2 regions of the Pseudomonas sp. LBUM1646 genome follow, and region 1 is predicted to be linked to the other one. Evidence: predicted binding sites of a transcription regulator. Region 1 holds the regulator's gene; the other holds the start of a gene.
What was found. The regulator FliA, encoded in region 1, starts transcription of late flagellar genes. The targets are predictions, from matches to a motif close to CTAAAGTTTNNNNNNNNNNNGCCGNTAA.

Region 1 (5,872 bases):
CTGACATGTTCGCTGATATTTACCACAGCCCGACCAAGCAGGTTGGCTGAGGTACTAATGAACAGTTTTTGTACCTACATCGATGGTCTGCCATGCATTGTTCAGTTAATGAACGCGCAGCCAGTAATGTGGCCTCCGTCTATGCAAGACAAGGTAAAGAAATAACATGGGCAGCATGCATCCCGTACAGGTGATCGCGGTGACCGGCGGCAAAGGTGGCGTCGGGAAGACTAACGTGTCAGTGAACTTGTCCCTGGCTCTAGCAGAGCTTGGCCGGCGCGTCATGCTGCTGGACGCCGATCTGGGTCTGGCGAACGTCGACGTTCTGCTGGGACTGACGCCCAAACGTACCCTGGCCGACGTGATCGAAGGCCGCTGCGAGCTGCGCGACGTTCTGTTGCAGGGCCCGGGCGGTATCCGCATCGTCCCGGCCGCGTCCGGCACCCAGAGCATGGTTCATCTGAGCCCTGCCCAGCATGCCGGCCTGATCCAGGCCTTCAGCGATATCGGCGATAACCTCGACGTATTGGTGATCGACACCGCTGCGGGTATTGGTGACTCGGTAGTCAGTTTTGTCCGCGCCGCCCAGGAAGTGTTGCTGGTGGTCTGCGACGAGCCGACCTCCATCACCGACGCCTACGCCCTGATCAAACTGCTGAACCGCGATTACGGCATGAACCGCTTCCGCGTCCTGGCCAACATGGCCCAGAGCCCGCAAGAAGGTCGCAACCTGTTCGCCAAGTTGACCAAGGTCACGGACCGCTTCCTCGACGTCGCCTTACAATACGTCGGCGCCGTGCCTTACGACGAAAGTGTGCGCAAGGCCGTGCAGAAACAACGCGCCGTCTACGAAGCCTTTCCGCGCTCCAAGTGCGCCCTGGCGTTCAAGGCGATTGCACAGAAAGTCGACACGTGGCCGCTACCGGCCAACCCGCGTGGGCATCTGGAGTTTTTCGTCGAGCGCCTCGTGCAACAGACCGCAGGACCCGTCCTATGACAGCCAGTGGCTACAACCTCTACAAGAAGTCGGCACGTGATGCGCAATACGAGCTGATCGAGCGTTACGCGCCACTGGTCAAACGCATTGCTTATCACTTGCTGGCGCGTCTGCCGGCCAGTGTCCAGGTGGAAGACCTGATCCAGGCCGGGATGATTGGCCTGCTTGAAGTGTCGACCAAATACGACGCCAGCAAAGGCGCGAGTTTCGAAACGTACGCGGGCATTCGAATCCGTGGCGCGATGCTCGATGAAGTACGCAAGGGGGACTGGGCACCACGTTCGGTCCACCGCAATACCCGTATGGTTAGCGACGCAATTCGCTCGATTGAAGCTAAAACCGGCCGTGATGCTAAAGATCACGAAGTTGCGGCCGAACTCCAATTGAGTCTCGACGATTATTACGGGATTTTGAACGATACCTTGGGCAGCCGCCTGTTCAGTTTCGACGACCTGTTGCAGGACGGCGAACACGAAGGGCTGCACGAGGATGGCGCCAGTGCTCATCTGGAGCCGTCACGCGATCTGGAAGATGAACGCTTCCAGACTGCGCTGGCGGACGCGATTGCCAATTTGCCGGAGCGTGAGCGACTGGTGTTGGCGCTGTACTACGACGAAGAGCTGAACCTCAAGGAAATCGGTGAGGTCCTGGGTGTCAGCGAATCGCGTGTCAGCCAGTTACACAGCCAGTGCGCGGCCCGTTTGCGGGGGCGTTTGGGGGAGTGGCGAGCGCGCTGAAGGCAGTGTGGGGACACTGCGAACGAGGCTGGTGTGGTGTTGAACTGCAGCGGTCTCGATTTGTTGTGCTCCAGACAGTCATTTGAGTGCTTTGCCGGATTGATTGAAATGGCGCGTCCAGGTGCTGGGCGCGTTTAAGACTGCTTGGAGGTCGAATTGGACAAGAACATGAAAATCCTCATCGTTGATGACTTCTCAACGATGCGGCGGATCATTAAAAACCTGTTGCGTGACCTTGGGTTCACCAACACGGTCGAGGCTGACGATGGCACCACTGCCATTCCGGTTCTCAACAGCGGCAGCATCGACTTTCTGGTAACAGACTGGAACATGCCCGGCATGACCGGCATCGACCTGCTGCGCCACGTGCGCGCCGATGAGAAGCTCAAGAGCCTGCCCGTGCTGATGGTGACCGCGGAAGCCAAGCGCGAACAGATCATCGAAGCGGCCCAGGCCGGTGTTAACGGTTATGTGGTCAAACCCTTCACGGCCCAGGCGTTGAAAGACAAAATCGAGAAAATTTTCGAACGCATCGGTTGAGCAACTGCGCCACGGGGGAGCTATGGAGCATAACGAATCTTCACAGGGCGATTTTGAATCGACCCTGAAAAAACACGCGGTCGAACTGGTCGAAAGCCTTGAAAAAGGCAGGTTCGGCGACGCTGTGCAACTGATCCATGAGCTCAACCAGACCCGTGACCGCGGCCTGTACCAGGAAGTGGGCAAGCTCACTCGCGAACTGCATAGCGCGATCGTCAATTTCCAGATTGACCCGAACATGCCGCAAGCCGAGGAAGTCTCGCAGATCACGGATGCCACCGAGCGTCTGGGTTATGTGGTCAAGCTGACCGAGGCCGCTGCCAACCGCACCATGGACCTGGTGGAAAACGCCACGCCGCTGGTCAATGGCCTGAGCAATGAAGCCCAGGCGTTGAGCACCGACTGGGGACGGTTCATGCGTCGCGAAGTCGGGGCTGAAGAGTTCCGCGAGCTGGCGCGGCGGGTCGACGGATTTCTGACACGCAGCAGCGAAGACAATCGCACGGTGTCGAGCAACCTGAACGACATTCTGCTGGCTCAGGATTACCAGGACCTCACCGGTCAGGTGATCAAGCGCGTGACCCAATTGGTCACCGAAGTTGAAAGCAACCTGCTCAAGCTCGTGCTCATGGCCAGCCAGGTAGACCGCTTTGCGGGTATCGAGCATGACCGTGAAGCGATGCTGGCTGAAAAAGATCCGCAAAAACATCTCTCTCAGGGTGAAGGTCCGCAGATTCATGCCGATAAAAGAGAAGACGTTGTGTCCGGTCAGGACGATGTGGACGATTTGTTATCCAGCCTAGGATTTTAGAGTTTTAGCATTTTAGGTTTTTTAGGTTTTTAGACCTCAGGAGCACCCCCTTAATGAGCTTCGGCGCCGATGAAGAGATCCTTCAGGATTTCCTGGTTGAGGCCGGCGAGATTCTAGAGCAACTGTCCGAGCAGCTGGTCGAGCTGGAAAGCCGACCGGATGATGCGGACTTGCTCAATGCAATTTTTCGCGGTTTTCACACTGTAAAAGGGGGCGCCGGCTTCCTCCAGCTCAATGAGCTGGTGGAATGCTGTCACATCGCCGAGAACGTGTTCGACATCCTGCGCAAGGGTGAACGACGCGTCGACTCGGAACTGATGGACGTAGTTCTCGAAGCGCTGGATGCGGTGAACGGCATGTTCACCGAAGTCCGCGAACGCAGCCCGATTACGGCTGCCACTCCAGAATTGCTTGAGGCCTTGGCCCGTCTGGCCGAGCCGCAAACTGCCGATGCAGCTCCGGTTGCCGACGTGGTGGAAGAACCGGCCGCTGAAAGCGAGTCGGGCGACATCACCGATAATGAATTCGAACAACTGCTGGACTCGCTGAACGCCGTCAAGGCCCAGGCCGAAGCTCCCGCCGCTGCGCCAGTGCCGAGCAGCAATGCTGCGGCCAGCGACGAAATCACTGACGCCGAGTTCGAGTCGTTGCTCGATCAGTTGCACGGTAAAGGTCAGTTCGCGGTGGATGCCGTAGCAGCTCCAGCTGCGAAGGCCCCGAAAGCGGCCGGCGACAGCTCGGACATCACCGACGACGAATTCGAAGCACTGCTCGATCAACTGCACGGCAAGGGCAACTTTGCTGTCGATGCGCTGGAAACCGCGATTGCTTCGGCGCCGGTTCCGGCTGCGCCAACCGCTAAAGCGGCCGGCGGCGATCTGATCTCCGATCACGAGTTCGAATCGCTGCTCGACGAATTGCACGGTAAAGGCAAGTTCACCGAGGTTGGCACTGGCGCAGTCGTGACTGCTCCTGCTGCCAAGGCGCCCGCTGCTGCACCGAAGCCAGTCGCCAAAGCGCCTGAGCCTAAAGCCGAAGCGCCAAAACCGGCAGCGGCTCCTGCTCGCGCCGCACCGTCCGCGCCGCCACCGGAAAAACCGGCCAGCGAAGCCGAGACCACCGTGCGGGTTGATACCGCGCGTCTCGACGAAATCATGAACATGGTTGGCGAACTGGTACTGGTGCGTAACCGCTTGGTCCGTCTGGGCCTTAACAGCGGCGACGAAGCCATGTCCAAGGCTGTGTCGAACCTCGACGTGGTCACGGCTGACCTGCAAACCGCGGTCATGAAGACCCGGATGCAACCGATCAAGAAGGTCTTCGGGCGCTTCCCGCGTCTGGTTCGCGACCTGGCTCGCCAGCTCAAGAAAGAGATCAACCTGGAACTGGTCGGCGAAGAAACCGACCTCGACAAGAACCTCGTCGAGGCCCTGGCCGACCCGCTGGTCCACTTGGTGCGCAACTCGGTCGACCACGGTATCGAAGAGCCGGCCGAACGCGAAGCGATGGGCAAGCCTCGCAGCGGCAAGGTGATTCTGTCTGCCGAACAGGAAGGCGACCACATCCTGCTGTCCATCTCCGATGACGGCAAGGGCATGGACGCTGATGTTCTGCGCGGCATTGCTGTGAAGAAAGGCTTGATGGACAAGGATGCAGCGGACCGTCTCAGCGAGTCGGACTGTTTCAACCTGATCTTCGCGCCGGGTTTCTCGACCAAAACCGAGATCTCCGACGTGTCGGGTCGTGGCGTGGGCATGGACGTGGTGAAAACCAAGATCGCCCAGCTCAACGGCACCATCAATATCTACTCGACCAAGGGCAAAGGCTCGAAGATCGTCATCAAGGTGCCGTTGACCCTGGCGATCATGCCGACGCTGATGGTCATGCTCGGCAACCAGGCGTTTGCGTTCCCGCTGGTGAACGTCAACGAGATCTTCCACCTCGACCTGTCGCGCACCAACGTGGTCGACGGTCAGGAAGTGGTGATCGTACGGGACAAGGCGCTGCCCTTGTTCTACCTCAAACGCTGGCTGGTCGCCTCTGCCGCTCACGAAGAGCAGCGCGAGGGCCATGTGGTGATCCTTTCGGTGGGCACCCAGCGGATCGGCTTTGTCGTCGATCAACTGGTGGGCCAGGAAGAAGTGGTCATCAAGCCATTGGGCAAAATGCTCCAGGGAACCCCGGGCATGTCCGGCGCCACCATCACCGGTGACGGCCGCATTGCGCTGATTCTCGATGTGCCGAGCATGCTCAAGCGTTACGCCGCACGGCGTATTTGATTCTGCCGCAGCGGGGCGACAACGCCCCGCTGCGTCTAACGGAGTGTTTATGGTAGTCAAAGTCCTGGTGGTGGACGATTCGGGGTTTTTCCGCCGCCGCGTCTCGGAAATTCTTTCAGCGGATCCGAACATCCAGGTTGTCGGTACGGCGACCAACGGAAAAGAGGCGATCGATCAGGCGCTGGCCCTCAAGCCAGACGTGATCACCATGGACTACGAGATGCCGATGATGGATGGCATCACGGCGGTGCGGCACATCATGCAGCGCTGCCCGACCCCGGTCTTGATGTTCTCCTCGCTGACGCACGAAGGCGCCCGGGTCACCCTGGATGCGCTGGACGCGGGTGCGGTGGATTTCCTGCCGAAAAATTTCGAAGACATCTCCCGCAACCCGGAGAAGGTCAAGCAACTGCTGTGCGAGAAGATCCTCAGCATTTCGCGCAGTAACCGTCGCGCCAATACCTACACGGCCCCGGCTCCGGTGGCGGCACCTGCACCGACGCCTGCG
Region 2 (5,872 bases), 1.4 Mb from region 1:
TGGTGGTGAGCAAGTTGCCCAAGCGCACTCAGGCCGGACTAATGCTGCCGTAACGCTACCTGTAGCAGCTGTCGAGCACCGCGAGGCAGCGTTCGGCAACGCGGTGCTTCAGGAAAATCTCGTGCGCAGATTTTACGACTGCTTCGCAGCCGAACGCTGCCTCGCAGTGCTCGACAGCTGCTACAGGAGACGTGTGTGTTCTTTAGAAGAAGGCCAGCAGGTTCGCGCCGAGGAACAGCTGGTCGATCCAGAACACTTGATGCATTAACACGATCAGCCAGAACACCAACTGAAACGAGACTTTGCGGGTCTTGTGCCGAAACACTTGCTGGGCCAACAAAGCGCCCGGCCAGCCGCCGGCCAGTTCCACCGCGTGCAAGACGTTTTCCGGCGTGCGCCAGGTGTCGGCGCGGGCCTTGCGCTTGTCGCTCCAGTACAGGAAAAACGCCACCACGCTGACAACCCCGTAGGCCGCCAACGGAATCACTGACACCGCGCGCAGCCACAACGTCAGCGAACCATACAGCGGCAGCGCGCAGAGGGCGGCGAATACCAGCAGTTTCAGGCGTGGATGCTGGATTCGCCCCCCGGACGGGCGCCCGGGGTTGTTCCGCTCGCTGGAATCACTCATGGCTTGGCGGCAGCCCAATCGACCCAACCGAACTGCCATGTCGCCAGGATCACCAGGCCAAACGCAATGCGATACCAGGCAAACGCCGCATAGCTGTGGGTGGCAATGAACTTGAGCAGCCCCTTGACCGCGATCATCGCAAAGATAAACGCGGTGACGAAGCCGATGGCGAACACTGGAAAGTCGGCCGGCACGAACAGATGGCGGTACTTGAACCCCGAATACACCGCCGCCGCGACCATGGTCGGCATCGCCAGGAAGAACGAGAACTCCGTCGCGGTTTTACGCGACAGCCCGAACAGCAGGCCACCGATGATTGTCGAGCCAGAACGCGAGGTTCCCGGGATCATCGCCAGGCACTGGGCGAAGCCGACTTTCAGCGCGTCTTGCCACGTGATGTCGTCGACCGTTTCAGCGTGTACTTCATGCTGACGCTTCTCGGCCCACAACATGACAATCCCGCCGACGACCAGCGCCGCTGCCACCGTGATCGGGTTGAACAGGTAGTGGTGAATCAAATCGGAAAATATCACCCCCAGCACCACGGCCGGCATGAAGGCAATCAGCAGGTTCGCGGTAAAGCGCCGTGCGCTTGGCTGAGTCGGCAAGCCGACGACCACGTCGAGGATTTTGCGGCGGAACTCCCAGACCACCGCAAGAATCGCCCCCAACTGGATAATGATGTTGAATGCAATCGCCCGTTCACCACCGAAGTTGAGCAAATCCGCGACGATAATCTGGTGTCCGGTACTCGAAATGGGCAAAAACTCCGTCAGCCCTTCTACAACTCCTAGTATCAGTGCCTGAAAGGCCGTCCAAAGATCCATCAATCCCCCAAAGGCATTGCGCTAAGGCATGCCCCATTAATATTTTTAATACGTTCACTGCGCTCAGCGTAGCTGAAGTTGCGCGCGCACAGGATCTCTACAAAACCGTAAAAATCCCGTGAAAAATCAACTTGGATTCAGGTTTTTCTGTGCGAGGCCGAAATCCTATCAGACAAGCCCCGTTTACACCGCCGTGTAATTGGACTTGGGTCGGATATGCCCGATCAGCAAAGTGTGGTTGGATGCTGGCGATCGTTTATTACAAGAAAAAGAATCTGGAGTGACAGCGTTATGAACAGCTTACGCAGTGTGTCGATCAGCCGACGCTTGTGGCTCATCTTGATCGTGGCCATCGTGATGTTATTGACGTTGGGCATGCTGATGCTCAAACAGATTCACGACGACCTGTACCACGCCAAGGCGCAAAAAACCCAGCACGTAGTGCAGACCGCCAGTGGCATCCTGAACTACTACCACGACCTGGAAACCGCCGGCACCCTCACCCGCGAAGCAGCGCAGAAACAGGCACTGACCGTAGTTCGCGGCCTGCGCTATGACCAGAACGATTATTTCTGGATCAACGACCTGACGCCGGTGATGATCATGCACCCGGCCAACCCGAAACTCGAAGGCCAGAACCTGTCGGCGATCCGCGACCCGGACGGCTTTGCGCTGTTCAACGAGATGGTCATCATCGCCAAGGCCAAGGGCGCCGGCATGGTCGATTACCGTTGGCCGAAACCGGGCGCCAATGCGCCGGTGGAAAAAACCTCCTACGTCAAACTGTTCGAGCCTTGGGGCTGGATTATCGGTTCCGGGGTGTACATCGATGACATGCAGGCCGAGTTCTACGGCCAAGTCTGGAAAGCCTCGTTCATCGGTCTGGCGATTGCGCTGATTATGGCGTTGCTGGTGATCATGATTGCCCGCAGCATCGTGCGACCGTTGCAGGAGACCGTGAACGCCATGGCCAACATTGCCAGCGGCGAAAGTGACCTGACCCGCAGCCTCGACACCCATGGCCAGGACGAAGTCACGCAATTGGCGCACCACTTCAATGGCTTCACCGCCAAGCTGCGCCTGGTGATCAGCCAGTTGCAGGTGTCGGCCAGCGCCCTGGGCCAGTCGTCCAGCGACCTGGGCAATGACGCCGCGCAGGCCCAGCAACGCAGCCAGCAACAGTCCCAGCAAATGGAACTGGTGGCGACCGCGATCAACGAAGTGACCTACGGCGTGCAGGATGTGGCCAAGAACGCCGAGCACGCGGCCAGCGAAATGCGTGACGCCGAGTCCCAGGCGCAGCAAGGCCAGGTCAACATCGATGGCAGCTTGCAGCAGATCGACAAGCTCTCGGGCACGATTGATCAAGCGGTCGAAGTGATTCGCACCCTGGCCGCCGAAAGTACCCAGATCGGCAGCGTGCTGGAAGTGATTCGCTCGATTGCCGAGCAAACCAACCTGCTGGCGCTCAACGCGGCCATCGAAGCGGCCCGGGCCGGCGAGCAAGGGCGCGGGTTTGCAGTGGTGGCCGATGAAGTTCGCCTGCTGGCTCAGCGCACGCAGAAGTCCACGGCGGAAATCCAGGCGATGATCGAACGCCTGCAAAACCACTCCGAAGCAGCGGTCAAGGTGATCAGTGACAGCAGCCGCGCGTCGCAACTGACCATCGAGCAAGCCGGGCTGGCCGGTGCGAGCCTGAGCGCCATCGGCCAGGCCTTGCGCAACCTCAACGGGCTGAACGCCTCGATCGCCAGCGCCACCCTGCAACAGGCTCACGTAGTGGAAGACATCAACCAGAACGTCACTCAGGCAGCCGGGTTGTCCCACAGCACGGCACTGGCGGCCGAGCAGTCGAGTTTGGCCAGCGTTCACCTCAAGGAATTGAGTGAACAGTTGAATGGGTTGCTGAAGCAATTCCGCGTGTAACGGATCTCTGTAGCAGCTGTCGAGCACCGCGAGGCAGCGTTCGGCGGCGCAGCCGTCGCAAAATCAGCCACCGCGGTGTTTCAGGCGCACCGCGATTGCAGGGTTTACGACGGCTTCGCCGCCGAACGCTGCCTCGCGCTGCTCGACAGCTGCTACGTGGGTTTGCGCTGGTCGGTCCTGCGGCTACAATCGCCTCCCTCTTCGACTTCCCCAAGGAACCCCCATGTCCGGGCTTGAACTGTTTGCTGCCGCCCTCGGCGTGATCGCCGTCTGGCTGACGGTCAAACAGAACCCCTGGTGCTGGCCGATCGGACTGGTGATGGTGCTGCTTTACAGCTGGATCTTCTTCGAGGTGAAGCTGTATTCGGACATGTTGCTGCAGGTGATCTACGCCGCGCTGCAACTCTATGGCTGGTGGCAGTGGACCCGGGCCGGCGCTGCCCATGACGGCCGGCAAGTGAGTGCACTGGGTGCCCGCTCGATCATGCTCGGGCTGGCTGTGGGCGCCATCGGCAGTTTGCTGCTGGGCGCTGCCATGGCCCATTGGACCGATGCCGCGCAACCCTGGCTCGACGCTGCGTTGACCGGTTTCAGCCTGGTGGCGCAGTTATGGATGGCGCAAAAACGCGTGCAATGCTGGCCGCTGTGGATCGTCCTCGATGTGATCTTTGTCAGCCTGTTCATCTATAAAGGCCTGTACCTGACCGCCACTCTCTACGGCTTGTTCGCCCTGATCGCCGTGCAAGGCTGGCGCGAATGGCGCGCTGATCCGGCGTTGCACACATGAAAGTGTTGGTGCTGACAGGCCCGGAATCCAGCGGCAAAAGCTGGCTTTCGAGTGAAATTCAGGCCCATTTTGGCGGCCTGTTGGTCGGTGAGTACGTTCGGCATTTTATCGACAGCGAAGCCCGCGAGACCCGTTACGATGACATTACTTGCATCGCTCTTGGCCAGTTGGCCTGGGAAGATGAAGCACGGGCCAAACTACCGTCATTGTTGATTCTCGATACGCACCTCTTGAGCAATATCCTTTGGAGTCGCACGTTGTTTGGTGCTTGCCCGACTTGGATCGAGCAAGCATTGCTGGCACGGCAGTACGACCTGCATTTGCTGCTGAGCCCTGAAACCGTAGCCTGGCATGACGACGGGCAGCGTTGCCAACCGCAACTGGCAGAACGCCAAGCTTTTTTCCAGGCCAGCCACGAATGGCTTGAGCTGCACCGCCAGCCATATCAGGTACTGCAAGGTGACTGGCAACAACGCAAGGACGCGGCATTCGAGGTTGTGACACGCTTGCTCGAGGCCTGACAGGGGGGGCGACCGCCCTGCCGCAAGTGTCCATTCCTGAAACACCCCCTCCTGAGCACAACCGCGAGCTAAAGCGGTCCGTGCACTTCAGAACGAAAATGTTAAGCCGCTGATACAACCTGCTTTTCAGCGCTCTAGCGAGCAAGGCCGCCCGCATTGACGGCGTACTTGCGTGGCTCTGTCTCAGCGGCGTTACAGAATTTTTTTGACTGTCTCGAAAATTAAAGTCAACTCACTGTTTTTAAAAGAAAAACAAAAAGCGGCACACCTTCTGCTCTCTTCCTCGCAACGCTGATAAGGGCCGGCGTTTCATCACAGAAGGAATTGCCGCCGTGGGGAAATTCGATAAACACATCTATAGCCTCCTGCTGATCGGATGCGCATTGGGCTCAAGTGTCTGCCTGCCTGTCCACGCTGACAACGGCATCATTACTATCAAACGTGATGTCCAAACGCGCAACGCAACGATTCCGCCGCTGATCCCCGACCCCAACCCCACGACCGTCAATGCCAACCCGTCCAAACAAATCCTCAATCAAACGAGCGAGTTGAGCGACGGCGACTTTGCCGGTGTCGCCAGTGGTGCAGGCATCAGTCAACTGGTGACTCAAAACACCAACAACCTGGGCGGCAATATCAGCAACCAGACCCAACTTTCCAACCTCCCCGCTGGACGTTCGGGAAACTCGGGAAACGGCATTGCCAACATGGTCAATTCGAACGTCCAGCAAGGCCTGGGTGCTCTCAAAATCATAACGGGAGACCGTTAGCATGAATCGTTCGCTGCTGATTATCGCCATGTTTTGCAGTGCATCGACCTTTGCCCAACCTCCCGTCATCAATAACGCCTACATCGACGGTTCGGGCACGCAATACCAAGGCAACCTCTCAGTCAACCAGGCGGCGGGCGACCAGCAGCAACAGGCCAACGCCCGGGCCATCGCCATCGGCAACAACGCCAGTGCATCCACACAAATTCGCCAACGGCTGCGTTCCCACGTGGACCCCCGCATCGATGCTCGATCCAGCATTCAAGGCGACTCCTTCAGCCACGGCAACGGCGTCCTTGGCGTCAACCAAAGCTCGGGCGCCAGCAATCAGCAGGCCAATGCCCTGCGGATAAGCATCAGTACACAGCCGCAAACTATCGACGACAGCGTCCTCATGCAACAGAACGTGG

Region 2: the regulator FliA is predicted to act here: its motif matches at 1,595-1,622, upstream of ACA071_RS14875 (methyl-accepting chemotaxis protein).

Annotation. Positions count from the first base shown of each region.
Region 1 covers NZ_CP166810.1:1,851,052-1,856,923, forward strand. The annotation lists gene flhF (flagellar biosynthesis GTPase FlhF) at 1-50, shown strand, start outside; gene fleN (flagellar synthesis regulator FleN) at 167-997, shown strand; gene fliA (RNA polymerase sigma factor FliA) at 994-1,734, shown strand; gene ACA071_RS08230 (chemotaxis response regulator CheY) at 1,903-2,274, shown strand; gene ACA071_RS08235 (protein phosphatase CheZ) at 2,297-3,085, shown strand; gene ACA071_RS08240 (chemotaxis protein CheA) at 3,139-5,364, shown strand; gene ACA071_RS08245 (protein-glutamate methylesterase/protein-glutamine glutaminase) at 5,414-5,872, shown strand, end outside.
Region 2 covers NZ_CP166810.1:3,206,249-3,212,120, reverse strand. The annotation lists gene ACA071_RS14890 (MmcQ/YjbR family DNA-binding protein) at 1-53, shown strand, start outside; gene ACA071_RS14885 (DUF1294 domain-containing protein) at 203-631, opposite strand; gene ACA071_RS14880 (undecaprenyl-diphosphate phosphatase) at 628-1,458, opposite strand; gene ACA071_RS14875 (methyl-accepting chemotaxis protein) at 1,750-3,384, shown strand; gene pnuC (nicotinamide riboside transporter PnuC) at 3,608-4,171, shown strand; gene ACA071_RS14865 (AAA family ATPase) at 4,168-4,692, shown strand; gene fapA (functional amyloid chaperone FapA) at 5,025-5,462, shown strand; gene fapB (fibril amyloid subunit FapB) at 5,464-5,872, shown strand, end outside.